DNA from 4 places in the Streptomyces sp. NPDC006283 genome. Region 4 is predicted to be linked to each of the others. Evidence: riboswitches for the same ligand, from Rfam matches in the RefSeq annotation. Region 4 holds a riboswitch; each other region holds the start of a gene.
What was found. A riboswitch is a leader RNA that binds a small molecule or an ion and turns the genes downstream of it on or off. The one in region 4 is predicted to bind cyclic di-AMP.
Positions count from the first base shown of each region.

Region 1: another riboswitch for cyclic di-AMP. It lies ahead of ABZ070_RS12865 (transglycosylase family protein); the one in region 4 lies ahead of ABZ070_RS12675 (LysM peptidoglycan-binding domain-containing M23 family metallopeptidase).
Region 2: another riboswitch for cyclic di-AMP. It lies ahead of ABZ070_RS17760 (C40 family peptidase); the one in region 4 lies ahead of ABZ070_RS12675 (LysM peptidoglycan-binding domain-containing M23 family metallopeptidase).
Region 3: another riboswitch for cyclic di-AMP. It lies ahead of ABZ070_RS01650 (LysM peptidoglycan-binding domain-containing protein); the one in region 4 lies ahead of ABZ070_RS12675 (LysM peptidoglycan-binding domain-containing M23 family metallopeptidase).

Region 1 is NZ_JBEXRZ010000046.1:27,611-35,317, forward strand. Features, by position in the region: gene ABZ070_RS12840 (GtrA family protein) at 1-434, shown strand, start outside; gene ABZ070_RS12845 (SurA N-terminal domain-containing protein) at 589-1,239, shown strand; gene ABZ070_RS12850 (nucleoside triphosphate pyrophosphohydrolase) at 1,457-2,449, shown strand; gene ABZ070_RS12855 (cytochrome P450) at 2,446-3,708, shown strand; gene ABZ070_RS12860 (transglycosylase family protein) at 3,916-4,821, shown strand; cyclic di-AMP (ydaO/yuaA leader) riboswitch at 5,098-5,270, shown strand; gene ABZ070_RS12865 (transglycosylase family protein) at 5,274-5,948, shown strand; gene eno (phosphopyruvate hydratase) at 6,366-7,655, shown strand.
Region 2 is NZ_JBEXRZ010000076.1:7,947-15,653, forward strand. Features, by position in the region: gene ABZ070_RS17750 (NlpC/P60 family protein) at 1-98, opposite strand, end outside; gene ABZ070_RS17755 (hypothetical protein) at 475-828, shown strand; gene ABZ070_RS17760 (C40 family peptidase) at 966-2,141, opposite strand; cyclic di-AMP (ydaO/yuaA leader) riboswitch at 2,143-2,306, opposite strand; gene pcrA (DNA helicase PcrA) at 2,547-4,982, shown strand; gene ABZ070_RS17770 (M23 family metallopeptidase) at 5,059-6,624, opposite strand; gene ABZ070_RS17775 (alpha/beta fold hydrolase) at 6,858-7,670, opposite strand.
Region 3 is NZ_JBEXRZ010000003.1:98,424-106,130, reverse strand. Features, by position in the region: gene ABZ070_RS01665 (right-handed parallel beta-helix repeat-containing protein) at 1-10, opposite strand, end outside; gene ABZ070_RS01660 (hypothetical protein) at 102-653, opposite strand; gene ABZ070_RS01655 (hypothetical protein) at 950-1,504, shown strand; gene ABZ070_RS01650 (LysM peptidoglycan-binding domain-containing protein) at 1,609-2,403, opposite strand; cyclic di-AMP (ydaO/yuaA leader) riboswitch at 2,408-2,595, opposite strand; gene ABZ070_RS01645 (glutamate--cysteine ligase) at 2,960-4,438, opposite strand; gene ABZ070_RS01640 (hypothetical protein) at 5,086-6,012, shown strand; gene ABZ070_RS01635 (BTAD domain-containing putative transcriptional regulator) at 6,335-7,252, shown strand; gene ABZ070_RS01630 (hypothetical protein) at 7,361-7,707, opposite strand, start outside.
Region 4 is NZ_JBEXRZ010000045.1:25,514-33,220, forward strand. Features, by position in the region: gene shc (squalene--hopene cyclase) at 1-351, shown strand, start outside; gene ABZ070_RS12645 (1-hydroxy-2-methyl-2-butenyl 4-diphosphate reductase) at 351-1,007, shown strand; gene hpnH (adenosyl-hopene transferase HpnH) at 1,013-2,032, shown strand; gene ABZ070_RS12655 (aspartate aminotransferase family protein) at 2,190-3,584, shown strand; gene ABZ070_RS12660 (helix-turn-helix domain-containing protein) at 3,660-4,250, shown strand; gene ABZ070_RS12665 (DUF6126 family protein) at 4,269-4,433, shown strand; gene ABZ070_RS12670 (tyrosine-protein phosphatase) at 4,443-5,255, opposite strand; cyclic di-AMP (ydaO/yuaA leader) riboswitch at 5,929-6,088, shown strand; gene ABZ070_RS12675 (LysM peptidoglycan-binding domain-containing M23 family metallopeptidase) at 6,093-7,013, shown strand; gene ABZ070_RS12680 (SGNH/GDSL hydrolase family protein) at 7,250-7,707, shown strand, end outside.

The DNA.
Region 1 (7,707 bases), on a different contig from region 4:
AGATGGTCAGGTTCGCCCTGGTGGGAGTGGTGAACACCGGGACCTACTACGGCCTGTACCTGGCCCTGCTGACCGTGCTGCCCTACGTCGCGGCGCATGTCGTCGCGTTCGTACTGAGCATGATCGGCTCGTTCTTCCTGACGTCGTACTTCACCTACCGGACCCGGCCCACCTGGCGGAAGTTCCTGCTGTTCCCGCTCACGAACGCGGCGAACTTCGTGGTGACGACGTGCGGGGTCTACCTGCTGGTGGACGTCCTCCACTTCGGCAGCCGCTACGCGCCGCTGATCGCGGCGGCCGCGGCGATCCCGATCACGTTCGTCGTCTCCCGCACGATCATGCTCCGCCCGGACCACCGCACCCCGGTCCCGGACCCGGTGCCGGCCCCTGCTCCGGCGCCGGCCCCCGCTCCGGAACGCACCCCCGCCGGCTGAGACCCAGGGGCTGACGGGGCGACGCGGATCCGGCCCGCACCCCAACTGCCTGCCGAATCGTTTGGCGAATCAGTGGCCCAAGTCACGTCCGCTGCCTACCATCGATCACCGCAAGGTCTTGTGCACAGAAGCACAATCACGCCGGGAGGCTCCTTTGCACCGCCGCCGTCGCACCGCGCTCACGCTCTCCGCCGCGCTCCTCGCCGCCGCACCGCTGCTCGCCGCCTGCGGCAGCGAGGCACACCCCGGCGCCGCCGCCGTCGTCGGCGGACAGCGGATCGAGGTGTCCACCGTCCAGGCCGAAGTCAGGGACGTGCGCGACGCGCAGCAGGCCTCACCTCAGTCGGCCCAGCTCATCAAGGACTCCGGACAGCTCGGCCGCGCCAAGCTGTACGACCTGATCGTCGACCGCGTCGTGGGGCGGGCCGCCGAGGACGCCGGCGTCGACGTCAGCCGCAAGGAGATCCAGCAGGGGCGGGACAAGCTCGCCGAGCAGTCCGGCGGGGAGGAGCAGCTCACCGCCATGTATCTGCAGCAGCGCGGCGTGGCCCCGAACCAGCTCGACGACGCCGTGCGGCGCGACATCCTCGTCGGCAAGATCGCCACCGCGATCGGAGCGACGAACAGCCCCGAGGGCCAGCAGAAGCTCAACGAGGCCTTCACCGCCGCCGCGAAGTCCCTCGACATCGACGTGAACCCGCGGTACGGCGCCTGGGACGACAAGAAGCTCGAGCTCGGGGCCTACAAGGCGCCCTGGATCACCCAGGTCTCGCAGGGCACGGAGCCGGTCGAGGCGGGCGCGTAGGGGCTCGGGATGGGCTCGGCAGGCCCTGGCTCCCCCACAGCCTTCGGCGTGGGCGGGGCCCCCACCCCCACAGCCTTCGGCGTGGGAGGTACCCCACCTCCGCCGTGCGATCGCACGCATCAGACCCCTCCCCCCACGCCCCGCGGGCGTGGGGGAGCCCCCACACTGATCCGGCCTGGCCCGAACGAAAGAACCCGGCGGGAGGTAGGTTCGTGGCGTGACCACCGAAGTATCCGCCGCCGGCCGTATCGTCCTGCTCACCGCCAGCCACCGCGTCGCGCCGGGTCTCCTGTCCTGGCCCGCCTGGCAGACGCTGCACGCCGCGGACCGGGTGCTGTGCGCCGACGCCGCGCACCCGCAGCTGTCGTATCTGCGCGAGGCGGGCATCGCCGTGGAGCAAGCCGCGCCGAGCGCGCAGGAGCTCGTGGACGCCTGCGCCGACGGACGTACGGTCGTGGTGCTCGCCTCCGGCGAGGGCGACCGGGCCCTGACCGACGGCCTGGCCCGCCTCGGCGGCTCGGGCCGGGTGCAGATGCCGGACCTGGAGCTGCTGCCGGGCGCGTACGACCTGCCGGGCGCCCGGCTGCTGGACCTGATCGAGGTCATGGACCGTATCCGGCGCGAATGCCCCTGGTCGTCGCAGCAGACCCACAAGGGCCTCGCCAAATACGGCATCGAGGAGGCGTACGAACTCGTCGAGGCCATCGAGGACGGCGACCGGGACGAGCTGCGCGAGGAACTGGGTGACGTCCTGCTTCAGGTCGTCTTCCACGCGCGCATCGCGCAGGAGGACCCGGACGAGCCGTTCTCGGTCGACGACGTGGCGGGCACGATCGTCGAGAAGCTGATCCACCGCCACCCGCACGTCTTCGGGGACGAGACCGCCTCGACGCCGGAGGAGGTCAAGGCCCACTGGCTGCGCACCAAGGCGGTCGAGAAGCAGCGCGAGTCGGTCACCGACGGTGTGCCCCTCGGGCAGCCGGGTCTGGCGCTCGCGGCGAAGCTGGCGTCCCGGGTCCGCACGGCGGGCCTCGGCGTCGACCTCCCGTCCGGCGCGGGCGTCGGCCACGAGCTTCTCGCCCTCGCCGTACGCGCGGAGGCGGACGGCGTCGACCCCGAGGCCGCGCTGCGGGCCGCCGCACGCGTCTACCGGGACGCGATCCGAGCGGCGGAGGGGCACACCGGCGCGGCCGGTAACGTCGAGGGGTGAACGACCCGAACAGCGCCCCTGAACTCTTCACCTGGGAGTTCGCGACCGACCCCTACCCCGCCTACGCCTGGCTGCGCGAGCACTCGCCCGTGCACCGGACCGTGCTGCCCAGCGGGGTCGAGGCGTGGCTGGTGACCCGGTACGCCGACGCCCGGCAGGCACTGGCCGACCAGCGCCTGTCGAAGAACCCCGCGCATCACGACGAGCCGGCGCACGCCAAGGGGAAGACTGGTATCCCCGGCGAGCGCAAGGCAGAGCTGATGACGCATCTGCTGAACATCGACCCGCCCGACCACACCCGGCTGCGCCGTCTCGTCTCCAAGGCGTTCACACCGCGCAGGGTGGCCGAGTTCGCGCCGCGGGTGCAGGAGCTGACGGACCAGCTCATCGACGCCATCCTCGACAAGCAGCACGGGGCGGGAAAGGGGGAGGCGGACCTCATCCACGAGTTCGCCTTTCCGCTTCCCATCTACGCCATCTGCGACATGCTCGGCGTCCCCCGCGAGGACCAGGACGACTTCCGCGACTGGGCGGGCATGATGATCCGCCACGGCGGCGGGCCGCGCGGCGGAGTGGCCCGCTCCGTGAAGAAGATGCGCGGCTATCTCGCGGAGCTGATCCACCGCAAGCGCCAGGAGCCCGGTGACGACCTCATCTCCGGTCTCATCAAGGCCTCCGACCACGGCGAGCACCTGACCGAGAACGAGGCCGCCGCGATGGCCTTCATCCTTCTCTTCGCCGGCTTCGAGACCACCGTCAACCTCATCGGCAACGGGGTGTACGCGCTGCTGCGCAACCCCGGCCAGCGTGAGCGCCTCCAGGCGTCGCTCGCCGCCGGCGAGAGCGAGCTGCTCGCGACCGGGGTCGAGGAACTGCTGCGCTACGACGGGCCGGTGGAGCTCGCGACCTGGCGGTTCGCCACGGAGCCGCTCACCGTCGGCGGGCAGCGGATCGCGTCGGGCGACCCCGTACTCGTCGTCCTCGCGGCCGCCGACCGCGATCCGGAACGCTTCGACGAACCGGACACCCTCGACCTGGCGCGGAGCGACAACCAGCATCTGGGGTACGGGCACGGCATCCACTACTGCCTCGGCGCGCCGCTCGCCCGTCTCGAGGGGCAGACGGCTCTCGCCACGCTGCTCCGCAGAATGCCGGACTTGCGGCTTGCGGGCGATCCGGCCGATCTGCGGTGGCGCGGTGGGCTCATTATGCGTGGATTGCGCACTCTGCCCGTTGAGTTCACGCCTCAAACAAACTGACGATCTGTCAATTCTGTGACTTTCACGTGATCTCCGCTGCATCGACTTGTGACTCACGTTCGAATGCGGCTACGTTCACCGACGACTCGGCAGGCATCAGCAGGCCGCACAGTCCACAGCTGTCACGCGAAAGGCAACCGCATGCTCTCCGGGAACGGACGACACCGCCGACCCCGCCAGGCTCCGGCCCTCATTGTCGCGGCAGGGGTGACCGGTTCCGCCATCGCCATTCCGCTGCTCGGTGCGGGCTCGGCGTCCGCGGCAGAAGCGAACGTGTGGGATCGCGTCGCGGAGTGCGAGAGCGGCGGGGCCTGGAGCGCCGACTTCGGCAACGGTTTCTACGGCGGGCTGCAGTTCTCGCAGGAGACCTGGGAGACGTACGGCGGTACGGCGTACGCGCCGACCGCCGACCTCGCGAGCCGTTCCCAGCAGATAGCGGTCGCGGAGAAGGTGGTCGCCGATCAGGGCCCGCAGGCGTGGCCCGCCTGTGGCCCGCTCGCCGGGCTGACGGGCGACAGTGCCGACACCGGTGTCGACCCGGGCCTCCTGCCGCTGCCGGGGCAGAGCGACGCGCCCGCCGACGAGCCGTCGACGGGCCCCTCCGAATCGACTGAGCCGGCCGAATCCGAGAACACTTCGGACTCTTCGGGCGAGGCCGACAAGGAGGACCGTGCGGGCACGGCCGAGCCGTCGGGTGACGTCACCGGGCAGCCGGCCCCGAAGGATGGCGACGCGACCGACCCTGCCGGGACGGGCACTTCCGACGCCTCGGAAGGTGCCACCGGGGCGGACCCGGCCGACGATGCCGCCGGCGGCTCCGGCAAGCACCGCGGCGAGCCGGCCGACGACGAGACGGAAAGCGGCGATACAGGCGAAGCGCGTGAAACCGGTCGCCATGCCTCACGGGGTGACGATTCCGCCCGTAACGGCGTGGACGAGGCAAACGGCCCCGGTGCGTACACCGTTCAGCCCGGCGACAACCTGTGCGACATCGCTGCCGAGCGGAAGGTCCCCGGTGGGTGGCCGGCGCTCTACGAGGCCAACGAGACGATCGTCGGGTCCGACCCCGATCTCATCCTGCCTGGTCAGCAGCTCGACCTGGGTCTGAAGTAGGGTCAGTTCGGCGGGGTGATTCGCGGCTCTATGTCCGTTCTGTTCCAGTGAGACAAGCGTCTCTTTGCGGCAACTGGCCCCCATCGTCCCCCGATTCCGGCCACTTTGCCCCTCACCTGTAAAAACGGACACACTCCGGCAGTTGAATTGGGCGATTTCTCCCCGATGTTCGTCTTTGAACATCGGGGAGCGCTGTGTTTACGGTCTGAACGCTCGCCACCGCGGGCACCGTCGACCGTCACGCCGAATCCTGCCGTCGGTCGGGGGTAACACTCGTCGCTCACAGCGCCGAAGGCAGGAGCGGGGGACCCAAGGTAAGTGCCGGTCCCGGCCGTCCGCGGAGGACGGCCGTGAACGGCTAGGGGTGGAGCCGCGCGCAAGGACGCGCGGCCGGGCACTCACAGGTCCGAACCCGACAGCTCACCTCGTAGGCGTCGGTGAGGAGAAGCTTCATGCTGCGTTCCAGCAAGGCCAAGCACCGTCGCCCCTCGAAGGCCGTCCGTATCGCCACCCTCGCCGGTGTCGCCGGTGCCGCCATCGCCGCACCGATGCTCGGCGCCACCTCCGCCTCCGCCGCGACCACCTCGGAGTGGGACGCGGTCGCCCAGTGCGAGTCCGGCGGCAACTGGTCGATCAACACGGGCAACGGGTACTACGGCGGCCTGCAGTTCTCCGCCTCGACCTGGGCCGCCTACGGAGGCACCGCGTTCGCCTCGAGTGCCGACCAGGCGTCCAAGTCGCAGCAGATCCAGATAGCCGAGAAGGTCCTCGCCGGCCAGGGCAAGGGCGCCTGGCCGCACTGCGGCGTCGGCCTGTCCAGCGCCTCGCCCGAGAGCGGCTCCACCGAGCAGTCGCAGCCCTCCGCCGAGCGCTCCGAGGTCCCCACCACCCGCTCCGAGCGCTCCGAGGCCCCCGCCCCGGCCAAGAAGGCCGAGACGGCCGCCGGCAAGGCCAAGTCCTTCAAGAAGGGCGACGGCGAGTACAAGGTCAAGGCCGGCGACACCCTGAGCTCGATCGCGGAGGCCGAGAAGGTCAAGGGCGGCTGGGAGAAGCTGTTCGAGCTGAACAAGGACATCGTCGAGAACGCCGACGTGATCCACCCGGGCCAGCAGCTCCACCTGAGCTGACCTCCCCCGGTGAGTGAGGGGCACCTCCCGCACCGACAGGGCAGGAGAGCACCCTCGTGTCTCACGGGATCCGAGCACCCCGGTCCGGCGCACCTTCCCCCGAACGCGCCGGGCCGGGGTTCGGTCCGTCCGGGGCCGGAACCGTGGACCGGGGCCGGAACCGCGGACCCGGGTCGGCCTTCCGGGGCCGGAACTGCGGCCCGCTTGCGGGTCCTCCGAGGCCGGAGAGGGGCCCAACATCGGTTACCGACAGGTAGATCCGACCCTGTTTGTCCGGTGACGAGAGTCTTGATGCCCTTTTTCGTCCCAGCGGGCGGGCATCGGCCTGCCTTTGCCCCCGGGCCGGTTAGGCTCTTGCCGCAAGGCCAAGCAGACCTCTGCACTTTTTCTCGCGTCACATCCCAGAAGGAGATGCTCGTGCCGTCCATCGACGTCGTCGTAGCCCGGGAAATCCTGGACTCCCGAGGCAACCCCACGGTCGAGGTCGAGGTTGGCCTCGACGACGGCAGCACGGGTCGTGCTGCAGTTCCGTCCGGCGCCTCCACCGGTGCGTTCGAGGCTCTCGAGCTCCGCGACGGTGACCAGAACCGCTACCAGGGCAAGGGTGTCGAGAAGGCCGTCCTCGCCGTCATCGAGCAGATCGGCCCGGAGCTCGTCGGCTACGACGCGACCGAGCAGCGCCTGATCGACCAGGCGATGTTCGACCTGGACGCCACCCCGGACAAGTCCTCCCTCGGCGCCAACGCCATCCTCGGCGTCTCCCTCGCCGTGGCGCACGCCGCCTCCGAGGCCTCGGACCTTCCGCTCTTCCGCTACCTGGGCGGCCCGAACGCGCACCTGCTGCCCGTTCCGATGATGAACATCCTGAACGGCGGCTCGCACGCCGACTCCAACGTGGACATCCAGGAGTTCATGATCGCGCCCATCGGCGCGGAGTCCTTCTCCGAGGCCCTTCGCTGGGGCACCGAGGTCTACCACACCCTCAAGAAGGTCCTGAAGGAGAAGGGGCTGTCCACCGGCCTCGGCGACGAGGGCGGCTTCGCGCCGAACCTCGACTCCAACCGCGCCGCCCTCGACCTCATCCTCGAGGCCATCAAGGAGGCCGGTTACGCCCCCGGCAAGGACATCGCGCTGGCGCTCGACGTCGCCGCCTCCGAGTTCTACAAGGACGGCTCGTACGAGTTCGAGGGCAAGTCCCGCTCGGCCGCCGAGATGACCGAGTACTACGCGGAGCTCGTCGAGTCCTACCCGCTGGTCTCCATCGAGGACCCGCTGTTCGAGGACGACTGGGCCGGCTGGAAGACCATCACCGACAAGCTCGGCTCGAAGGTGCAGCTCGTCGGCGACGACCTGTTCGTCACCAACCCCGAGCGCCTCGCCCGCGGCATCGAGGACGGCGCCGCGAACGCGCTGCTCGTCAAGGTGAACCAGATCGGTTCGCTGACCGAGACCCTCGACGCCGTCGAGCTCGCCCAGCGCAACGGCTTCAAGTGCATGATGTCCCATCGCTCCGGCGAGACCGAGGACGTCACCATCGCCGACCTGGCCGTCGCCACCAACTGCGGCCAGATCAAGACCGGTGCCCCGGCCCGCTCCGAGCGCGTCGCCAAGTACAACCAGCTGCTGCGCATCGAGGAGATCCTCGACGACGCCGCGGTGTACGCGGGTCGCTCCGCGTTCCCGCGGTTCCGCTTCGCGGACCAGTAGAGGGACCAGTAGACACAGTCGGTTCGAGGGCTGACACCCTCGCCTCCGTACG
Region 2 (7,707 bases), on a different contig from region 4:
GCGGTGGTGGTCGCCGCTCCGGCGAGCGCGAAGGTGGCCGCGGTACGAACGGCCGGCCCGGTGAGCGGATGCTGCCTGGATCTGCGGTGCGCTGCCACGAGGGCTTCCACGTCCTTCCGTCGGCCTGCCGCCGTCCCTGACGGCCCGTCCCTCAGGGGCGGGGCCGTCCTTCGGGTCCGGCGGCGGGCCGCACAGGGGAGCGGTCCGCCGCCGGATCCTCGGCGGTGGCGGCCGAGTGCCGTCCGGCTGCACGACGGCGGGTGGGGAGTCGGCCACCTGGGGCAGGACGCTAAACCCGGCGGTCACGGGGGCGGGGCGGAAGGTCCTCAAATTTCCGAAGATGGATATTCGGGATCGGTTCCTGAACGCCGCATCGGCGACGCCGGCCCGCATTCCGGTACTCGGCCGACCGATGCGACCGAACCTGCCCACCTGCTCGACGGGCAGTGGTAAGGCGGCGGTTAGAGTCCGGCCATGGACGTACTCATCAATGTCTTCGTGGCACTGCACATCATCGGCATCGCCTCCCTGCTGGGCGGGTTCCTGACCCAGATGAAGGCGATGCGCGACGGCACGGCCCGCTTCAACGCGCCGATGCTGCACGGCGCGCTGACCATGCTGGTCACGGGTGTGGCGTTGGTGGGTCTGAACCAGGCGGACGACCAGAGCGTGAACAACCTCAAGATCGGCATCAAACTGGCGGTCCTGGTCGTGATCCTCGGCCTGGTGTACGTGAAGCGGGACGAGGAGAGGGTCGACAAGGCGCTGTTCGGCGCGGTCGGCGGTCTGACCGTGGTCAACATCTTCATCGCCACGCTCTGGACCTGAGCGACGGTCCCCTCCGGGCCTGAGGGGCGGCCCGGACCCGACCTGAATGGCGGTGCGGGCTGACGCGGCGGACATGCCGATGCCCGGGCGGCCGAGCCGCCCGGGCATCCGTTCGTCGTGTCGCCTGCCGGCGCCCGTCAGGCGGGGCGGACGCTGCCGTAGATCGGCATGTAGTAGATCGACTCCTCGCGGACGTTCGCGCCCGGCTTGGGGGCGTGGATCATCTTGCCGTCGCCGATGTATATGCCCACGTGGCTGATGTCGTCGTAGAAGAAGACCAGGTCGCCGGGGAGCAGATCGGCCGTCTCCACACGGGAGCCCACCTTCACCTGGTCCCAGGTGGTGCGCGGCAGGTCCACGCCGGCGGCCTTCCAGGCGGCCTGGGTGAGGCCGGAGCAGTCGAACGAGCTGGGTCCCGTGGCGCCCCAGACGTACGGCTTGCCGATCTGGTTGCGGGCGAAGGCGAGGACCTTGTCGGCCTTCGCCGCGTACGTGCCGCCGTCCGTGCCGGTGCCGGTGCCGGTCCCGGTGCCCGTGCCGGTGTCCCCGCCCGGGGTGGTCTCGCGCTCCTGCCGCTGCCGTTCCGCCTCCGCTTCGGCGCGTGCCGCCGCCTCGGCCTTCGCCTTCGCCTCGGCCTTGCGGCGCGCCTCCTCTTCCTTCTTCCGCTCGATCGCGGCGAGCCGTGCCTTCTCCTCGGCCGTCAGCTTCGACAGCAGCGTGCGTGCCTCGGCGAGTTTGGTTTGCACGGTCTGCTTGCTGGTGCGCAGGGACTCCTGGGAGTCGGTGAGGGACTCGAGGCTCTTCGTCGCCTCCGCGCGCTGCTTGGCAGCCGCCGCCCGCTCGGTCTCGTACTCGGTGACGGCCCTGCGCTGTTGGTCCGTCATGCGATCCATCAGCTGCGTCTGGTCGAAGTACGCCTGCGGGCTGTCCGCGAACATCAGCGCGGCGGTGGGGGTGACGGCGCCTGTGCGGTACTGGGCGGCCGCGTAGTTGCCGAGGGCGCGGCGGGACTCGTTCAGCTTCTCGGTGCGCTTGGCCGCGTCGTCGAGCAGCTGGTCCACCTCGGCGCGCTTCTCCGCCGTGGCTTCCTTGGCCTTGTTGAACTCCTGGGTGGCGCTGCCCGCCTGCCGGTACAGGTCGTCGACCTTCTTCTGCACCTCTTCGATGCTGGGCTTCGGGTCGGAGGGCGCGGCGGTGGCGCTCTGTGTGGAGAGCAGCGTCACACCGGCGAGTGCTGCCGTCGTGAACCCGACGGCGGGGGAGGACTTTGCGGTTCGGCTGCGGGGCTTGCGATGCGACGCCAAGGCCGGCATCTCCTTCTTCCGTGGACCGCCTACCGGGTTAGCTGTCGGGTTCGGGCGGAACGGAAGACGCCCTACGGACCGAGTGGTGCGCGGTCCGATTCACCCCGGTTGTGCATGGTGGGTCCCCGGTTCCGAACTCCTGTGACGGGAGCCCGGATTCGGCGCAGGCCGCCCGTTCGGCGTGGTTCGCCAGGGGGGTACGGGCCGCCTGGTCGAGCACGCTAGCCAACTCGTGTGTGCGCTGTGAAGGTTGATGTTCGATATGTCCGATACATTTTCGTGACCTTTTTCCGCGGGCGGCTCATCGGCCGGGCCGCTGTGGCGCGACGGATGCGTCCCGTCACATACCGTGTCCCGCCCGTGTCCCCGATGCGGCCACGGGCTGTCGGTCCGGCCGCCTAGACTCGTTAAGCGATGAGCAGCCTCTTTGACGACAGCTTCCTGGCGGACCTCCAGCCCGACGGGGACGAGCAACCGCCGCCGCCCGAGGAATCGGCTCCGGAGCAGCTTCCGGACGATCTCTTCCAGGGCGCGTTCGACGTGCCCCCGGCCCGCGACGGGTACTACCGCGACGGCGCCCCGCGCCCTGTCGTGGACCCCGCCGCCCTGCTCGAGGGACTGAACGAACAGCAGCGTGCGGCCGTCGTGCACACAGGGTCACCGCTGCTCATCGTGGCCGGCGCCGGTTCCGGCAAGACCCGGGTCCTCACCCATCGCATCGCGCATCTGCTGGGCACGCGGCATGTCCACCCCGGCCAGATACTGGCGATCACCTTCACCAACAAGGCCGCCGGCGAGATGAAGGAGCGCGTCGAGCAGCTGGTCGGCCCGCGCGCCAATGCGATGTGGGTCATGACCTTCCACAGCGCCTGCGTCCGGATTCTGCGCCGCGAGTCGAAGAAGCTGGGCTTCACGTCGTCGTTCTCGATCTACGACGCGGCGGACTCCAAGCGGCTGATGTCGCTGGTCTGCCGTGATCTGGATCTCGACCCGAAGAAGTTCCCGCCGAAGTCCTTCAGCGCCAAGATCTCGAACCTGAAGAACGAGCTGATCGACGAGGAGACCTTCGCCGACCAGGCCCAGGACGGATTCGAGAAGACGCTTGCAGAGGCGTACCGGATGTACCAGGCGCGGCTGCGCGAGGCCAACGCCCTGGACTTCGACGACATCATCATGACCACCGTCCACCTGCTCCAGGCGTTCCCGGATGTCGCCGAGCACTACCAGCGGAGGTTCCGGCACGTCCTCGTCGACGAGTACCAGGACACCAACCACGCTCAGTACACGCTCGTGCGCGAGCTGGTCGGCAAGGGGTACGAGGACCTGGCCCCGGCCGAGCTGTGCGTCGTCGGTGACGCCGACCAGTCGATCTACGCCTTCCGCGGCGCGACCATCCGCAACATCCTCCAGTTCGAGGAGGACTATCCGGACGCGACGACGATCCTGCTGGAGCAGAACTACCGCTCCACCCAGACGATCCTCTCCGCCGCCAACGCCGTCATCGAGCGCAACGAGTCCCGCCGCCCCAAGAACCTGTGGACCAACGCGGGCGCCGGCGCCCAGATCACCGGCTACGTCGCGGACACCGAGCACGACGAGGCGCAGTTCGTCGCCGACGAGATCGACCGGCTCACGGACGCGGGCGAGGCGAAGGCCGGCGACGTCGCCGTCTTCTACCGGACGAACGCCCAGTCGCGTGTCTTCGAAGAGATCTTCATCCGCGTCGGTCTGCCCTACAAGGTCGTCGGCGGAGTGCGCTTCTACGAGCGCAAGGAGGTCCGCGACGTACTCGCGTACCTGCGTGTCCTCGCGAACCCCGAGGACAACGTCCCGCTGCGCCGCATCCTCAATGTGCCCAAGCGCGGTATCGGCGAACGCGCGGAGGCGATGATCGACGCTCTCGCGCTGCGGGAGAAGATCACCTTCCCGCAGGCGCTGCGTCGCGTCGACGAGGCGTACGGCATGGCGGCCCGCTCGGCGAACGCGGTCAAGCGGTTCAACGTGCTGATGGAGGAGCTGCGCACGATCGCCGACTCGGGCGCCGGCCCGGCCGTCGTACTGGAAGCCGTACTGGAGCGGACCGGCTACCTCGCCGAGCTCCAGGCGTCCACGGACCCGCAGGACGAGACCCGCATCGAGAATCTCCAGGAACTGGCGGCGGTGGCGCTCGAGTTCGAGCAGGAGCGCGACGAGGAAGAAGGTGCGGGGACGCTCGCCGAGTTCCTCGAGAAGGTGGCGCTCGTCGCCGACTCCGACCAGATCCCCGACGAGGACGACGAGGGCACCGGCGTCATCACGCTGATGACCCTGCACACCGCGAAGGGTCTCGAGTTCCCCGTCGTGTTCCTGACCGGCATGGAGGACGGCGTCTTCCCGCACATGCGGGCGCTGGGGCAGACGAAGGAGCTGGAGGAGGAGCGGCGCCTGGCGTACGTCGGCATCACCCGCGCCCGTGAGCGGCTCTATCTGACCCGGTCGACGATGCGCAGCGCATGGGGCCAGCCTTCGTACAACCCGCCGTCGCGCTTCCTCGAGGAGATTCCCGGCCAGCATCTGACCTGGAAGCGGACGGGACCGATGGCCGCGCCCGCGGGGCCGACCTCGGGTATCGCGTCGTCCCTGTCGTCGTCCCGCTCGCGCGGCGGCGCATCGGGCTTCGCCACACGGCGTACGGGCGACAAGCCGGTGATCTCGCTGGCGGTCGGCGACCGGGTCACCCACGACCAGTTCGGGCTCGGGACCGTGGTGGGGGTGACCGGCTCCGGCTCCGAGGCGCAGGCGACGATCGACTTCGGGGACGAGAAGCCCAAGCGGCTGCTGCTGAGGTACGCGCCGGTCGAGAAGCTCTGACGGTTGCGAGAAGCTGTGACAGAACCGGGCCCCCGCGGGGGCCCGGTTCTTGTCGGTCACGTGGTGCGGAGGCGGCCTATGTGGGCTCTATGCCGTGGCTGCGGAGCCACGGCAGCGGGTCGATGGCCGCTCCGCCGCCGGGCCGGACCTCGAAGTGCAGGTGCGGGCCGGTGGAGTTGCCCGAGTTGCCCGAGTATGCGATGACGTCGCCTGCCTTCACCGAGCCGCTGCGGATCTTGGTGCTGCTGAGGTGGCAGTACCAGGTCTCGGTGCCGTCGGCCGCGGTCACGATGGCCATGTTGCCGTAGGCGCTGTTCCACTGCGTGCGGACGGTGCCGTCCGTCGCGGCCATGACCTCGGTGCCGTACTGGACGGGGAAGTCGATACCGCTGTGCAGGGACATCCAGTTGACACCGGACTGGCCGTAGTAGGCGCTGAGCCCGTCCTGCTTCACCGGCATCACGAACTTGGGGCGCAGCGCCTCGCGGCGAGCGGCCTCCTCCTCGCGTTTCTTCTTCTCCGCTGCCTGGCGCGCCTTGAGGTCGAGGCGTTCCTGCGTGCGGGAGGCGCGGTCACCGAAGTCACGGGCGTCGGCGCTGAGCGCGGCGAGCTGGGTGTCCATGGCGTTGTTGGCGGCGACCGGCTCGACGGAAGCCGGGTCGGCGGCCGCGACGTTGCTCCGGCCGTCCTGCGTCTCGCTGCCGCTGCCGAGACCGCTGACGGACGCGGCGGCGACGCCGGCGACGCCCATCACGCAGGCGGAGGGTACGGCGACGGTCAGGAGCGCCGAGCGCTTGGCGGGCGTACGGCGGCGGCCGCGGCTACCGCCGCTGCGGCGGACCGGACGGGGGGTGACGGGGGGGACCGGCATGGCGGTCATGGTCTGGCTGAGCTCGTCGTGTTCCGGCTCGTCGCCGCTCTCCACGGTGAGGAGCTCGGTCGCGGACTGCGCCTCGTGGTCGGCCTCGTGACCGGCCTCGACGTCCGCCGGGGCGGCGGTGTCCGGCTCGGCCTCGAAGGAGTAGGCGCTTTCGTACGCCTCGTTCGTCGCGTACGGATCGCTCGTCTCGTAGGCGTCGTTCGCCTCGTGCGCGTGGTGCGTCTCGTACGTGTCGCCAGTCGCGTACCTATCGTTCGTCGCGTACGGATCGCTCGTCTCGTACGTGCCGTACGCCTCGTACGTGAGTTGCTCGACAGGCTGGGTGAACTCCTGCTGCGGAGTGAACTGTTGGGGCACGAGGCCCTCCGGCGCGGCCGCCGCGGAGTTCCACGCGGTGGCGTCGTAGGCGCCGGTCTCGAAGGTGCCGGGCGCCCACTGGCCGGTCGTGTCGTAGGCGAAGGTGGCGGCGGCCGTCTCGTACTGGCCGGTCCCGCCCGCCTCGTTCCAGGCGCTCGCGTCCCACTGGCCGGTCGTGTCGTACTGCCCGTACTGCTGGTCGTACTGCGGCTGTTGAGCCTGCTCGGCCGTCGCGTAGGCGTCGTAGCCCGCGGCCTGCTGGGCGCCGGTGTCCCACTGGGACGAGTCGTACTGGCCGCTGTGGCCCGCTTCGTAACTGCCCGGAAGGGCGCCGAAGAGCGGGTCGGAGTCGAAGCTGCCGGTGGCGTAGCCGACGTACCCGGCGTGGGCGTGCTGGTCGTTCACCAACTTCTCTCTCGCCTCGGCAGCAGGACCTGTCTCTGGGGCCACCGGTTTGCACGGGGGGTCCCAGGGGGAAGCAGTGGCGCGACTGTACCCGGCGGTACGCGACGGCGACAATCTTCGGCAGGATCTACGCAATCAGGAAACGGGCATTCAGTCGCGTTTCGGCGGTCTGCGGGCGGAGCTTTGGCCCTACGTTCGAGAAGTGTTCGATGAATCGATGTCGCTCGGTCACGTCAGGCGACGGAAGCGGCCCCGGTGGGACCGGCCTCCGACACGCCCGACTCGAGCACCTCCCGGACGCCGTCGGCGACCGCGGGATGAACAGGCAGCGCCAGATGGCCAATTCCGCTCACTTGCACATTCTGTGCAAGAAGGTCGGGATGGTCGATGCGGGCCGTCTCGACCGGCACCATGATCCGATCCAGATCGCTCCAGAAGCTGACGAACCGGGTGCGGCAGTCGGGCGCGGGCAGACGCAGCTCCTCGATCACCGATGAGCCCGGGCGCATCTGGCGCACGATCGGGTGCGCGCTCGCGAGCGGTGCGACGGTGGTGCCCGAGTGCGGGGTGCCGAGAGTGACCAGGGTCCGCACCCGCCGGTCGCCCCCGAGGCGCTGGACGTAGTAGCGGGCGATGAGGCCGCCGAGGCTGTGGCCGACGATGTCGACCTCGGGCCTGCCGGTCCGCTCGCAGATCTCCTCTATATGGCGGCCCAGCAGGTCCGCGGCAGCGCGGATGTCGCACGTGAGAGGCGAGTAGTTGAGGCACTCGACATGGTGCGGGCCCCGCCTGGCGAGAGCGCGGCGGAGCAGGACGAACACGGAGCGGTTGTCGACGAAGCCGTGCAGCAGGACGGTGGGCACGTCGGCCCCCGTCCTCGGCAGGCTGGGTACGGCATGGACACGGCGGCGACGCTCAGGAGTGAGGCCGGTCGGATACAGCAGCAGATGCCCGGCGAGGATCGCCAGCTCCAGGGCGGTGGCCCTCAGAAGCGCGGCCGGCAGTCGCGGGCAGTGCAGGCGCGGAAGAGGAAGAGAAAGAGGCAGGGCCTTCACGACGACCTCCCGAACGGCACGGCGGGGG
Region 3 (7,707 bases), on a different contig from region 4:
GCTTTGTCATAACCCGAAGCTATGCGGCAGAACGCCCAAAATGGCGCAAACCACGCCTGGGCGAGCTTGTGTCGCCCCGCCCAGACGTGGTCCGCCGGCGGTCAGGACTCTTCGAAGTAGGCGTCGAGGACCGCGTCGAGCTCCGCCGTCCACTCACTCAGACGGCTCCTGGCGGGCGCTTCGACGTCGGCGTTGAACCAGCGGTTGGCCGCGACATGGACGGTGACCGTGAACCGGCGTCCGAAGCGGGCCGGCTTCACCTCGACGGCGCCGATCTCGTCCCAGTGGAAGTCCGCCTCCTGGTCGTCCAGGGTGAAGCGGATGCCGCTGCGGTCGGCGGTGATCGACCCGCGGCGGTCGCGGACCTCGAAGACGGGCCCGTCGGCGGCGTCGTCACCGGCGGGCTCGGCGTCCGACTCCTCGGCGGGCGTCCCGCCGACCGCCGCCAGGGGCTCGTCACCCTCGGCGTCGGTCCCGGTCTCGGCCTCGGCCTCGGACGCGGTCTCGTCTTCGGGCGCGGTCTCCTCGGCCCTCTTCTTCCCCTCCTCCCCGCCCTTGGCGGCAGGCGCGGGCGCCGTGAGTCCCGGGATGTACGCCGGATCCGTCCCCACGCCGATTTCGATCTTCGTCTTCGGATCTATCTGCTGCTCCACGGCGGGCAGTATGGACGACGAACCTGTACGAGACCAATGCGGTCGACCGATCGACCTCCGCGCCCGCGCCACCCTCTGGCGATAACTGGATCACCGAGTGCGCCACGCCCCTGGAGTGTGACCTCGCGGCCGGGCGCGGACCGCGGTGCCGGCCGCGCGGCAGCGTTCGACCAGTGGCGGGGTGCCGGCGGATCCGGGCGTGTACTCAGACCGTCCGGTCCTCATACTCATCCCGTGCTCGCAGCCGGTCGGCCAACTGCCGGTCACACGGCGGACGATCGCTGTAGCCTCCGGCCATGACCACCGACACGGAGTGCCTGGTACTCACTCAGCAGCTGCGCCGCCGGGGGGCCGTGGTTCTCGCGGTGTTCGCCCTGGTGTGGGCCTGCGCGGCCGGTTCCGGGCTCGCATCGACGACTGTTTCCGTCGCCGTCGGCGGTGTGGGCGCCGCGCTGACCGTCGCGGCCGTTGTTGTTGCGTTCCGGGGCGCCGCGGGACCCGCGCGCCGCACGGTGCGGCTGCCGGAGAAGTGGAACCGCGGGGTCGGCCTCGTGAACGCCGTCGAGGTCGTCGCGATCTTCGCGGTGATCGCCGCTTCGAACGCGACGGGCCACGCCGAGCTGATCCCGCCGGGGATCTGCCTCGTGGTGGGTCTGCACTTCTTTCCGCTGGCGCGTCTCTTCGATCAGTGGCAGTACACGTGGACGGCCGTTCTGCTGACGGTCGTCGCGGTCGTCGGCACCGCGGTCGCCCTGGCCGGGTCGACGGATGAGAGCGTGCGTGTTGTGGTGGGGGCAGGGGCGGCCGTGGTGTTGTGGCTGTCCTCGTTCCATGTGGCCGTGCGGGGCTGAGCGCCGGGCACGGCCAAGGGCCGGAGACCGGGGCGCCGCCGGACGCCCCGGGCTCCGGCCCGGCGATGAGATGCTGCGGCCTGTCGGCCGTCGCAACGGTCCCGTCAGTAGGGGCCGTTCACGTTGTCGATGGAACCGTAGCGGTCGGCGGCGTAGTTGCACGCGGCCGTGATGTTGGCGACCGGGTCGTACAGGTCGTTGGCCGTGCCGGGGACGTGGTAGGCGTCGAAGGTCGGCTGGATGACCTGCAGCAGGCCCTTCGAGGGCGTGCCGTTGATGGCGTTGATGTCCCAGTTGTTGATGGCCTGCGGGTTGCCGGAGGACTCACGCATGATGTTGCGGTGAATTCCCTCGTAGCTTCCCGGAATGCCGTGCTGGGCCATGATGGCGAGCGATTCCTTGATCCAGCCGTCGAGGTTGTTCGCGTAGGTGGCGGGCTTGGCAGCCGGCGCGCTCTTCCGCTCCGAGCGGTCCGCGCGGTCGGTCGCGGCGGTCCGGTCGGCCTTCTTGGGCGCGGCCTTTTCCTTGGCCGGGGACTTTGCGCCGATCGTGAGCTCGAGACCGGGGTGAATCAGCGCCGGATCGTGGCCGATGGCCCTCCGGTTGTCGTTGAAGAGCTCCTTCCAGCCACCGCTCAGAGAATACTTGGCGGCGATCTTGGAAAGGGAGTCACCCGCGACCACGGAATAGGTGGTGACCTTGGACTTCTGGGCGGCGGCGGCCACGGTGGCCGGCGCGACGGTCTTCTCCGCGGCCGCGGGCAGCGCGGCCGGTGCCGCCTGAGCAGCGGTGGTGCCCATGAGCGGGAGGGCGAGTGCGGCGCCGCCCGTGCCCGCTGCGACGAATCCGCGGGTGAGTGAACGGGACTTGGGACGACGGTGCTTACCCTTTGCGGGCATGGCGGATTCCTCTCCGTCGCCTGCGAGGTGAGCTGTCGGGTTCGGGCTGGAGATGCCCGGTCGCATCTGTGGCGACTTCACCCCGAGCCGTTCCGGTATTCCGGATCGGCGGCTTACCTGGTTCCCCCGCTCCTGCCGTACGTGAGTGGGTGCGGTGTACCGGACGGCGGCAGGATTCGGCGGTCCATCCGGATTGACGGTGACGTTAAGCGAGAGGATCCCGGCGGAACAAGTCCCGAATTTCACATCACAAAGCGGACGTCTCTCCCTGATGGGTAATTCACGTTGTCAGTGCCGCGTCAAATGGCTCAAATTCCTTCTCGCGGAAGGGAACTGACCCGTACGGCGTTATCCGCACAGAGCGGACCAGGTGACCGACATCACGGGGGATCGGGGCAACCCCCGAGGTTCCCCCAAAACCCACAAACAGCTTCAACTAGCGAGAATGCATGGCAATTCGACTTACAGCGCAGCGCAGGAGAAAGTCTCCATACCAGACATAAATGCACATTGCCGGGCGGATCACTCCGCCCCCATACGGGCGAGCAAGGAGCACTCAGTCCACGGGCCAGGTGTGCGCCGGCGCGTTCAGATGCATGTAGTCGATGTACTGCTGCGTCATGAGCCGAAGCGCCTCATGGTGGTCGACGCGGCTCGTGGCGTCGATGTGGTGGTACATCTCCGCCTGCCAGACCGCGCCGTTGCGCCCGGTGACACAGCGCTGTTCGATGATCCCCAGCAGCGGCTCCCGCCACGCCGCGTCCATGCCGGAGAGCTCGAGACCGCGATGGGCCATGGGCAGCAGACGCCTCAGTACGAGCTCGGCCACCGGCACCTCGCCCATACCCGGCCAGTACAGGCCCGCGTCGATACCGTGCCGCGCCGCGGCGTGCAGATTGTCCTCGGCGGCCTGGAACGACATCCGGGACCAGATCGGCCGCTCCTCGTCGACCAGTGCGCGGGTCAGCCCGTAGTAGAAGGCGCCGTTCGCGAGGGTGTCGGCGACGGTCGGGCCGGCGGGGAGGACGCGGTTCTCGACCCGCAGGTGCGGTCTGCCATGGGAGACGGCATAGACGGGGCGGTTCCACCGGTAGATGGTGCCGTTGTGCAAAGTCAGCTCGGCCAGTTCCGGGGTGTCCCCGCCGTCGAGCTTCTCCCGCGGGTTCTCGTCGTCGCACAGGGGCAGCAGGGCGGGGAAGTAGCGGACGTTCTCCTCGAAGAGATCAAAGACGCTTGTGATCCACCGCTCGCCGAACCACACGCGCGGCCGCACCCCCTGCACCTTGATCTCCTCGGGACGGGTGTCGGTCGCCTGCTCGAACAGAGGGATCCGGGTCTCGCGCCACAGCTCCTTGCCGAAGAGGAACGGCGAATTCGCTGCCAGCGCGACCTGGATCCCGGCGATCGCCTGCGCGGCGTTCCAGTAGGCGGGGAACTCGCTCGGCGAGACCTGCAGGTGGAACTGCGTACTGGTGCAGGCGGCCTCGGGGGTGATCGTGTCGGCGTAGGTACGCAGCTTTTCCACCCCGTCCACGGCGATCCGCAGATCCTCGCCGCGGGCCGCGAAGACCTGCTCGTTGAGCAGCCGATAGCGCGGGTTCTCCGAAAGCGCGGCCTCGCCCACGTCCCGCTGCCGCAGGGTCGGCAGAATGCCGATCATGGCCAGATGGGCCCCGACGTCACGGGCCCGCTGCTCGGCGTGGTTCAGGGCGTCCCGGATCTCCTGCTCCCAGGCGTCGGGGCCGCCGGCGGTCAGTGTCCGCGGCGGGATGTTGATCTCCAGGTTGAACCGGCCCAGCTCGCTGTCCCACGCGGGGTCCGCGATGGCTTCGAGCACATCGGTGTTCTTCATCGCCGGCTCCCCGGCGGCGTCCACCAGGTTGATTTCGATCTCGAGACCCACCTGTGGCCGCTCCGACTCGAAACGCGCCTCGCTCAGCATCGTCGCGAACGTGTCGAGGCACGTCTGCATCTTGTCCCGGTACCGGCGGCGATCGTCACGGGTGAAGACGAGCGCCGGGACATCACGCCCCATCGGGTCCTCCCGCGTTCCGTCGGGCAGACACCTTCCCCCACAGCGTCCCACTCACCGGCCGCCCGGACCAGCGGTGACCGGGACGTCGGACGGCACGAGGCGCCGCCACGGAGCCTCGCCCGGGAGCGCGCTCGGTCCGCGGCGCCGGCCGGTCCCCGCTCACCTCTTGAGCCTTTCGACCGCGCGACTTAACCCAGGCCCTGAATTAAGCCGTGATGGCATTCGGCTGAAGCCGCCGCCCGTCGGCCCCTGCCTTCTGCAAACCCGCTCCTGAAGGAAAGAGCGCGACGGTCGGCGGTTCGGCAGCGGGGACGGCCCGGACGGGACACGCCGAGCCGGAGAGGCTGTGGGACCTCGGGAACGTGACGAGTCATCCTGCCCTTGATCAAGCTCGCGAGCGAGCCCACCGCGACCGCACCCCCTACGGCGAAGGGAACCGACCCATGCGCGGCATCCGAGAAACCGCCACGAGCCGCACCGGGAAGTACGGAAGACGGCGGTTGCCGGTCTGCGGGGTGTCGCTGCTGGTGTGCACCGCACTGGCACTGGGCTCGGGAGCCGCGTCCGCCGGTCCGGCTGGTTCGCCCCCACCCGCAGGTTCGCCCCCGCCCGCAGGTTCGTTCTTGTCCGCCGAGGACCGGCCGGGCGTGACGTGGGACGTGGACCTCGGCGGCGACACCGCCGACGACTCCAACGTCAGCCATCACCCGGACGGGACGCTACGCATCCGCGACAGCGACCTCGAACCCGCCTCCGCGGGCACCGGACGCGCCCAGGCGTCGGCCGTACTGGCAGTGCGCGAGCTGGACCACGGCGTCAACCGCGTCGCGGCGGACGTCGAGGCCGAGCTGCCCACGGGAACGTGGGTGGCCGTCGACGTCCGCGGCCGTACCGGCAGCGGCCCCTGGACCGAATGGCGGGAGGCCGGCTCCGGCGCACCGGCCGAACTCCCGCGCACGGTCACCTCCGTGCAGGCACGGCTCGTCCTCCAGGGCGGTCCGGGCGGCGCGAACCCCACTGTGCTGGGCCTGCGCCTCACCGCGTACTCCGAGGCGACGGCCACGCCCGACACGGCGGCCGCCGCACCGTACACGGCACGCGTCTACGCGACCCGCGAGGGACTGGTCGGCCACACCACCGCCAACGGGCATGTGATCCGGCCGGACGACCACTTCGTCGCCCTGCCCTCCCGCCGCGGGCTGTCCCCCAAGGGCAGCGACGAGTACTCGGTACGCGTCTGCGGCCCCGCGCGGTGCGAGACGGCGCCGGTGTGGGACGTGGGACCGTGGAACACCCACGACGACCATTGGAACCCGCCCTCCGTACGGGAGACCTTCAAGGACCTCCCCCGCGGCAGGCCGGAGGCGCAGGCCGCGTACGAGGACGGTTACAACGGCGGACACGACGAGTTCGGCCGCGAAGTCCGCAACCCGGCGGGCATCGATCTCGCCGACGGCACCTTCTACAACGTCGGCCTGGACGACAACGGCTGGGTGACCGTCACCTATCTGTGGACCGGCGACACCCTCGGCACCACCTCGTTCCGCCGGCCCCTGTGTGTACTCACCTGCTGATCGGCTCGGGCATCGAGTCGGGGCTGCAGCGACCGGCACGCGGCGGTGATCCTTCCCGGTGACATCGAAAGAAGCGGATCGGGCCCGCCCCGTATGGGCCGGCTCGGTGGTCGCGCCCAGCCGATCTCCGCCCACAGGCGCGGTGTTCGCCCGGAGCGGCGAGGGCGACAGAAATCCGTGATCCGTTGTTCCGCGACGTACGCGCCCGCGGCCTTACTCGTGTGTCCCGGCAAGCCGGATGGATTCCCGTCGGCTTAACCTGCAACTGTGATCTTCCGCCCGCTCGGCATTCCGCCGCGGTGCGCCACCGACTGCACCCCTCGTGAACGAAGGCGTCATGGAAACTGGCCGTTCGCACGAAGGACGTCCGCACGATCTCCGGGACCCCCGAGCCGAAGCCTCACCGTCGCGGGTGCGCCTCGAGCTGCTCGGCGGATTCTCCCTGCTGATCGGTGGCACACTGGTGGCCGTGCCACCGGCCTCGGAGCGTCTCCTGGCTTTCGTGGCAACGTACTGCCGGGGAGCGGTTCCCCGGGCTCTGGTCGCCGCGAGGCTCTGGCCCGACGCCCCTGAACGCTGTGCCTACGCGAATCTGCGCTCGACACTGTCCCGAATGTGCAGCATCGGCCGTACCGCCCTGGATGTCACTTCTTATACCGTCTGTCTGGCGCAGGATGCGAGCGTGGATCTCCGGCGGTCCCGAGCGCTGGCAGCTCTTGTCCTTGCCCCTGGCAGCTCGACCCGCGATCGTGGATTCGGCGTTGAAACCGTGACGGAGCTGTCCGCAGATCTGCTCCCGGGCTGGTACGAGGACTGGGCCGTGCAGGAGGCCGAGGCATGGCGGTACCTGAGGACGCACGCGCTCGGAACTCTGGCGGAAGACTTCATCGCGTCGCGACGGTACGCCGAGGCGGTCATCGCCGCCCATGCGGCCGTACGTGCCGATCCCCTCAGGGAGAGCAGCTGCGCGACACTGATCCGGGCGCACCTGGCGGAAGGCAACGCCGCGCAGGCTCTTCGTGAATTCGATCGCTATGTGCGGCGCCTGCGCGCCGAGATGGGCCTTGAACCTCCGCCTCGGCTGTGTCGGCTCATAGCCGGGGTGCGTCCTTCGGATGTTCGCTCTGACCCCCGGAACGTGCCTGGACGTGCGGACCGCAGCCGGCCGGGCGACGAGCGGTCGCCCTCGGTCACGGGCAACACGGGTCACGGATGCGGCGCCCCTCCCCGGGTGGTGTAAGACGTCCATGGCGGTCGGCCGTCGATAGACCCGGCGCGGTTGTCGCGTCGTCAGGCGCGCGCATGCATGAGGGTGCCGGGGCTTCTGCAGGCCACACAGTGGTTCCTGTCAGCGCGCGTTGAGGTAGACGAGGGGGGACCACGCGGTGCACCAGAGGGGTGCAGCATTCCGCCCCGCACCCCAGGGGAACAACTGCCCCAGGCTCTCCCCACCGCATGCCTTCACCATGAAATTCCAGTCGCCGCGGAAGGCATCGAAAGTCGCCACCCGTGCGGCACCTACGGTGAGCCGCGCTTCATGCCAGTTGAAGTCGTTCGGTGTGCTGTACCTCAGGATGTAGTGGCTGTAGGCGGCGATGTTGCCGAAAAGACCGCCGCGCGCCGGGTAGCCGCCGTAGTAGACCTTCACGGTGCCGGCACACCGGTTGTAGCGCGCCCCGAGGTAGGGACTGTTAC
Region 4 (7,707 bases):
TCCGTCCAGAACGACGACGGCGGTTGGGGCGAGGACCTGCGCTCGTACCGGGAGGAGAAGTCGATCGGCCGCGGCGCCTCCACCGCCTCGCAGACCGGCTGGGCGCTGCTCGCCCTGCTGGCGGCCGGGGAGCGGGAGAGCAACGCGGTCGAAAGGGGCGTCGGCCGGCTCACGCAGACGCAGCGGCCGGACGGCTCCTGGGACGAGCCGTACTTCACCGGCACCGGGTTCCCCTGGGACTTCTCCATCAACTACCACCTCTACCGGCAGGTCTTCCCGCTCACCGCGCTCGGCCGCTATCTGCACGGCGAACCGTTCGCCGAACGTGCGGACGCCCGCGAGGGGGGCTGATGGGGGACTCGGAGGCGCCGCGGGCCGACTCCGTCGTGCCGCTGCTGATCGCCTGTGCGCTCGGGATCGAGAAATTCGCCCTGCGCGCCGGCGACCGCGGCGGCACCCGCGGCGACGTGACCGTCCTGCGCACGGGCATGGGGCCGGTCAACGCCGGTCGCGCCGTGCACGCCGCGTGCACGGTCGGGGCGCTGCGGGCCGCGGCCGTCGTCGCCTCGGGCTTCTGTGCCGGGTTCGCCCCCGGCATGCACCCGGGGGACCTGGTGGTCGCGGAAGAGACCCGGCTCGGCGGCATCTCCACCGCCTGCACCAACACCGGCTTCCTGGTGCGGGCCGTGGCCAGGGCCGTGCCCGGCCGCACGGTGCACACAGGACCGCTGACCGGCCTGGACCACGTCGTACGGGGTCATGAACGGGCCGAACTGCTGGCCACAGGAGCGATCGCCGGGGACATGGAGTCCGCAGCCACGGTGGGCAGCGCCCTTCGGGCCGGACCGCGCCCGGTTGCGGCCGTCCGGGTGGTCGTCGACGCACCGGAGCACGAACTGGTTCGCATCGGAACATTCCGCGGTGGAATATCAGCCTTCCGCGTTCTTCGTGCCGTAGCGCCCGCTTTTCTCGAATGGCACCGTTCTTTGCTGCTCCCCAGGAGGTGAGCCAGATGGCCATGCCGCTCCGCCAGACCATCAGGGTCGGGACGTATCTCTTCGAACAGAAGCTCCGCAAGCGCGACAAGTTTCCTCTGATCGTCGAACTCGAGCCGCTCTACGCCTGCAATCTCGCCTGCGAGGGCTGCGGGAAGATCCAGCACCCCGCCGGAGTGCTCAAGCAGCGGATGCCGGTGGCCCAGGCAGTCGGAGCGGTGCTGGAGTCCGGTGCCCCGATGGTCTCCATCGCCGGCGGCGAACCCCTGATGCATCCCCAGATCGGCGAGATCGTGCGCCAGTTGGTCACCCGAAGGAAGTACGTCTTCCTCTGCACCAATGCCCTCCTGCTGCGCAAGAAGATCGAGAGCTTCAAGCCCTCCCCGTATTTCGCCTTCGCCGTTCACATCGACGGACTGCGGGAGCGGCACGACGAATCGGTCGCGAAGGAAGGCGTGTTCGACGAGGCCGTCGAGGCGATCAAGGAGGCCAAGCGCCGGGGCTTCAGGGTCACCACCAACTCGACCTTCTTCAACACGGACACCCCGCAGACCGTCATCGAGGTGCTCAACTACCTCAACGACGACCTCAGGGTGGACGAGATGATGATCTCGCCCGCGTACGCCTACGAGAAGGCGCCCGACCAGGAGCACTTCCTCGGCGTCGAACAGACCAGGGAGCTGTTCAGGAAGTCCTTCGCCGGCGGCAACCGGCGCCGCTGGCGGCTCAACCACTCGCCGCTCTTCCTGGACTTCCTGGAGGGCAAGGCCGACTTCCCCTGCACGGCGTGGGCGATCCCCAACTACTCCCTCTTCGGCTGGCAGCGTCCGTGCTACCTGATGAGCGACGGTTACGTCCCGACCTACCGCGAACTCGTCGAGGACACCGACTGGGAGAAGTACGGCCGAGGCAAGGACCCGCGCTGCGCCAACTGCATGGCCCACTGCGGCTACGAGCCCACCGCCGTGCTCGCCACCATGGGCTCGCTCAAGGAGTCCCTCCGGGCCGCCCGGGAGTCGCTGTCGAGCAGCCGATGACCGGCCCCGTGTGACCTTCACCCACTCCTCCCGCGCCCCGAGCGCGGGAGGCGCCCCTGTCGAGGAGGACCGAGGAATGACCGAGGTCGAGGAGGGACGAGGAATGACCCAGGTCGAGGAGGAGGGAGGAATGACCGAGGTCGAGGAGGGCCGACGAATGACGGAGCATCGCAAGGGCTTCGACCTGGCGGAGCTTCTGGCGAGGCGGGGCGCCGAGCGGTACGAGCTGCACGCCCGGCACCTCAACCACCAGCTGCCGCGCATGCTCCACACCATCGGTTTCGACAAGGTCTACCAGCGGGCCGAGGGCGCCTACTTCTACGACGCGGAAGGCAACGACTACCTCGACATGCTCGCGGGCTTCGGGGTGATGGGGCTCGGCCGGCACCACCCCGTCGTACGCAAGGCGCTGCACGACGTGCTGGACGCCCAGCTCGCCGATCTCACCCGCTTCGACTGCCAGCCGCTCCCGGGGCTGCTGGCGGAGAAGCTGCTCGCCCACACCCCGCACCTCGAGCGGGTCTACTTCGGCAACAGCGGTACGGAGGCCGTGGAGGCGGCACTGAAGTTCGCCAGGTACGCGACGGGCAGGCCGAGGATCCTGTACTGCACGCACGCCTTCCACGGGCTGACCACCGGCTCGCTCTCGGTCAACGGGGAGCCCGGGTTCCGCGACGGCTTCGCCCCGCTGCTGCCCGACACCGCGATCTCGATGGGAGACCTCGCCGCACTCGAGCGTGAGCTGGTGCGCGGCGATGTGGCGGCCTTCGTCGTGGAACCGGTCCAGGGAAAGGGTGTGCACCCGACCCCGCCGGGGTTCCTGCGCGCGGCCCAGGAGCTGCTGCACAAGTACAAGGCTCTGCTGATCGTGGACGAGGTGCAGACCGGCCTCGGGCGCACAGGCGACTTCTACGCCTTCCAGTACGAGGCGGGCGTCGAGCCGGACCTCGTCTGTGTGGCCAAGGCCCTGTCGGGCGGCTATGTGCCCGTCGGCGCCACCCTCGGCAGGGACTGGATCTTCAAGAAGGTCTACTCGTCGATGGACCGGGTGCTGGTGCACTCGGCGAGCTTCGGCTCCAACGCCCAGGCGATGGCCGCCGGGCTCGCCGTGCTCTCCGTGCTGGAGGACGAGCATGTGGTGGCGAACGCACGGGTGACCGGCGAGCTGCTGCGTGCCCGGCTGGCGGCGCTCGTCGACCGCTACGAGCTGCTGCACGCCGTACGGGGACGCGGCCTGATGATCGGCATCGAGTTCGGCCGCCCGGAGTCGATCAAGCTGCGCAGCCGCTGGACGGTGCTGCAGGCCGCTCGCAAGGGGTTGTTCGCGCAGATGGTGGTGGTGCCGCTGATGCAGCGGCACCGGATTCTCACGCAGGTGTCCGGGGACCACATGGAAGTGATCAAGCTGATTCCACCGCTGATCATCGGCGAACGCGAGGTCGACCGATTCATGACGGCGTTCGAAGCCGTGATGGACGACGCCCACGGTGGCGGCGGTCTGATGTGGGACTTCGGCAAGACGCTCGTGAAGCAGGCCGTCGCGAACCGCTGAGCCGGGCCGACGGGGGCCGTTTGCCTCTGAGGCAAGAAATTTGCCTCAGAGGCAGGACTCTGGCGCAATGGAGGCATGACCACCACCGTCGAGCCGGCGCACGACGAGCTGCCCGAGATGGCGCCCCGGCTGCGCGAACTGCGCCGCCGCCGCGGGCTCACCCTCGAGTCGGCCGCCCAGCGGGCGGGGCTGTCACCTGCCCACCTCTCCCGACTCGAGACCGGCCGGCGGCACCCGTCGCTGCCGATGCTGCTCGCCCTTGCTCGGATCTACGGTACGACCGTGGCGGAGCTCCTCGGCGAGCAGCCGCCGGAGAAGGACCCGGTCGTCCGCGCCCGCCGCGAACCCGCGGCGGCCGACGGTTGGCACTACCGACGGGCCGGCGCCCCCGGCCGGGCGATGCAGGCCCTGCGGATGACGGTGCCGTACGGCGTCCAGGGCGATCTGGAACGCGTGCATCCCGGCGAGGAGTGGCTCCATGTCGTGGAGGGACGGCTGCGGCTCACCCTCGGCGAGACGGTGTACGACCTGGCTCCCGGAGACAGCGCGCACTTCGACTCGCTCACCCCGCACCGCATCGCCGCCGCCGGCCCCGAGGGGGCCGAGCTGCTGTTCGTGCACACGCTGCTGCAGAGTCCGGAACTGCACCCCACCTCTGACCGGTAAGGAAGGCGAACGAACAACATGTCCCACGACCCACTGGACCGACGCGCCACGGGCGGCGAGAGCTCCAACGAGGAGCGGTTCCCCCGAGGACTGGTGATCCGGCTCTTCCTCTATCTGATCGCGGGCCACGTCATCGCCGGATTCCTCTACCTGCTGTTCCTGGTGGGCGGCCAGAGCCAGTGATCCGGTGCCTCAGCCCTCTTCGAGAAGTCGTGTGCGCAGCCGCTCGCGGGTCTGGGGGGAGAGCTTGAGGCCCTCGGTGAGGTACCGCTCCGGTGTGCCCCAGTTCTCCTCGATCGCGTCGAAGGCCGCGGCCAGGTACTCGGCGCGGGCGTCGAAGAGCGGGCTGAGCAGCTCCAAGACCTCGGGGGACATTCCGGCGGGGGAGCTGTCGGTGCGCCGGACCTTGTAGCGGCGGTGCGGGTCGTTGGACTTGAGGTAGTCGGCCTCGATCGCGTCCCGCTCCACGCCGACGGCCAGCAGTGACACGGCGATCGACAGCCCGGCGCGGTCCTTGCCGGCGGCGCAGTGCATCAAGGCCGGGACGCTGTCCTCGGCCAGGGCGTGCAGCACCTGGCTGTGCTCGGCCGTCCGCTCCTTGATGATCATGCGGTACGAGGCGATCATCCGCCCGGCGCCCTTGCCGTCGTCGAGGATGGCCTTGAGCTGATCGAGGTTGCCGTCCCGGACCATCTTCCAGAACTCGGCACCGTCGGCCGGGTCGCTCAGCGGCAGATTCACATTGCGCACACCGGGCAGCTCGACGTCCGGGCCCTCCAGCCGCTGGTCGGCGGCGTTGCGGAAGTCGAAGATCGTGTGGAGTCCCAGGGTCGTGAGGAACGCCGCGTCGCTCGCCGTCGCGTGCGCCAGGTGTCCGCTGCGGAACAGTCGGCCGTGCCGCACCCGCCGCCCGTCCACGGTCGGCAGTCCGCCCACGTCCCGGAAGTTGCGGACGCCGGTCAGCTCCGGCTCGGTCGAGGGGGCCTGCGGCAGCTGCTGCGTCACGAGGACTCCTTCAGGTACTGCCGTCGGCGCTGGTCGCCGACGATGGCGCGGCTCCGACCATACGACACCCGTTCATGAGGCACTCATCTCGGCCATGAACCAATGGTGTTGACGGCCGCAGGCAGATTTCCCCGGGGGCGTGACCCCGGCGGTCCGCACGGGGGGTGATGTGCGGGCTTGCGCGGCTCTGTGAAGGGATGCCCCGGCATCGGCGGGGCGAAATGACGCATCTGCATCGAATGAGTGCATTTCGGTCAGCGGTGCAGGGAAGTGACCTCGGCCTTCCCGTCGTCGTGGCCGGCGTCACATTCTCGTTCCTTTTGTGGGGGGTGGGAGGTGGGGGCGTGAGCGCGTTGCGGCAAGTGCGGGATTAGGTGGCTAAATGCATGTTCTGTCCGAATTGATTGTTTCGGCATAACGTGCCCCGTAAGCAGGGGAGATGGGCCGTGCTCCGTGAGCAGCGTCATATCTGTGACGTTCTGTGGCCGCGTCCGGCGCGTGAATTCCCTTCTCGGCAAGGGAATTGATACCCCGTTGCCCACGGAGGGTGACCGGGAAATCCCTGTTGATATCGGCCTCGTCATTGATCGGGGAAAATCGTGGCTTGTCCGGGACTGCCCGACTCGCCTACGGTCACGCTCAATCCGGACGGACCGCCTCATCCTGCCGCCGACCGGAATTCGAACCCATCCACGTGTGGCAGGAGCGGGGGACCCAGGTAGTACGCCGATTCCGGTCAATTCGGACGGCTTGGGGTGAAGTCGTGCACGTTCACGACCGGGCATCTCCAGCCCGAACCCGACAGCTCACCTCGCAGGCGCCGGAGAGGAAAGCGCCATGCCCGCAAAGGGTAAGCACCGCCGTCCCAAGACCAACCCGATCACCCGTGGCTTCGTCGTCGCCGGTACGGGTGGCGCCGCCATCGCGCTGCCCCTGTTCGGCGCCACCTCGGCCAATGCCGCACCCGCGGCGGCTCCGGCCGCCGCTCCGGAGAAGACCGCCGCCGCGGCCCCCGCCGCCGTCGAGGCCGCAGCCCTTCAGGGCGCCGGCAAGGCCCCGAAGACGTACACCGTCGTTGCCGGCGACTACCTGTCGAAGATCGCCGAGGAGCAGAACGTCCGCGGCGGCTGGAAGCAGCTCTTCAACGACAACCGCCGGGCCATAGGCGCCGACCCCGCGCTGATCCACCCGGGTCTCGAGCTGACGATCGGCGCCAAGTCCAAGGTCAAGAACGACCCCGAGCCCCGCTCCGAGTCGCAGACCCGTCCCTCGCGTGACGACTCGCGGCCCGCCGCGCCGCAGGCCGAGGCTCCCGCCAAGGAGGCTCCCGCGAAGGAGGCCTCCGCCCCGGCGTCCGGCTTCTCCGCCCCGGTCGACGCGGGCGTCACCACGCAGTACCGCGCCTCCGGCGCCATGTGGTCCAGCGGTTACCACACCGGTGTCGACTTCGCCGCCTCCTCCGGCACCCCCGTGAAGGCCGTCGGTGCGGGCACTGTCGTCTCCGCCGGCTGGAGCGGCGCGTACGGCAATGAGGTCGTCATCCAGCACACGGACGGCACCTACTCCCAGTACGCCCACCTCTCCTCGCTGGGCGTCTCCAGCGGTCAGTCCGTATCCGGTGGTCAGCAGATCGGCCTCTCCGGATCCACGGGCAACTCCTCCGGCCCGCACCTGCACTTCGAGATCCGTACCGGCCCGAGCTACGGTTCCGACATCGACCCGCTGGCCTACCTCCGGGAGCACGGCGTCTCCCTCTGACCCCTCCGACCCGTCCGATCGCCCTGGGCCCCAGGTGATCTGACATGGCGTTCGCCTGCGGTGCTGCAAGCACCGGCCGGCGGTCCACGTCGGCAAGCCCCTGCCACGCACAACGCGGAGCGGGGGCTTCCGCGTATTCCGGATTGGCCGAATCTTGACCGGTGGCAAAGATCACCCCGCGTCAACCCCTCCTTACGGTCGCGTAGGTCACATCCGTAAAGGAAAGATGTGCTCCCGTGGCAGACGATTCGAGAACAGAGATCAGTAACGCATTCGGGTCGTACGCGGCGATCGGTGACAGCTTCACCGAGGGCGTGGGGGACCCGGGGCCCGACGGGAGATACGTCGGCTGGGCGGACCGTTTCGCGGTTCTGCTCGCCGACCGCAGGCCGGAACACACCTTCAGGTACGCCAACCTCGCCGTACGCGGGCGTCTCCTCGACCAGATCGTCGAGGAGCAGGTGCCGAGGGCCAAAGAACTCGCGCCCGACCTGGTGACCTTCTGCGCCGGCGGCAACGACATCATCAGGCCCGGCTCCGACCCGGACGCCGTCGCCGAGCGCTTCGAACGGGCCGTCGCCGACCTCGCGCGCTCGGTGGGCACCGTCATGGTGACCACCGGCTTCGACACCCGCGACGTGCCGGTTCTGCGTCACCTGCGCGGCAGGATCGCCACGTACACGGCACATGTGCG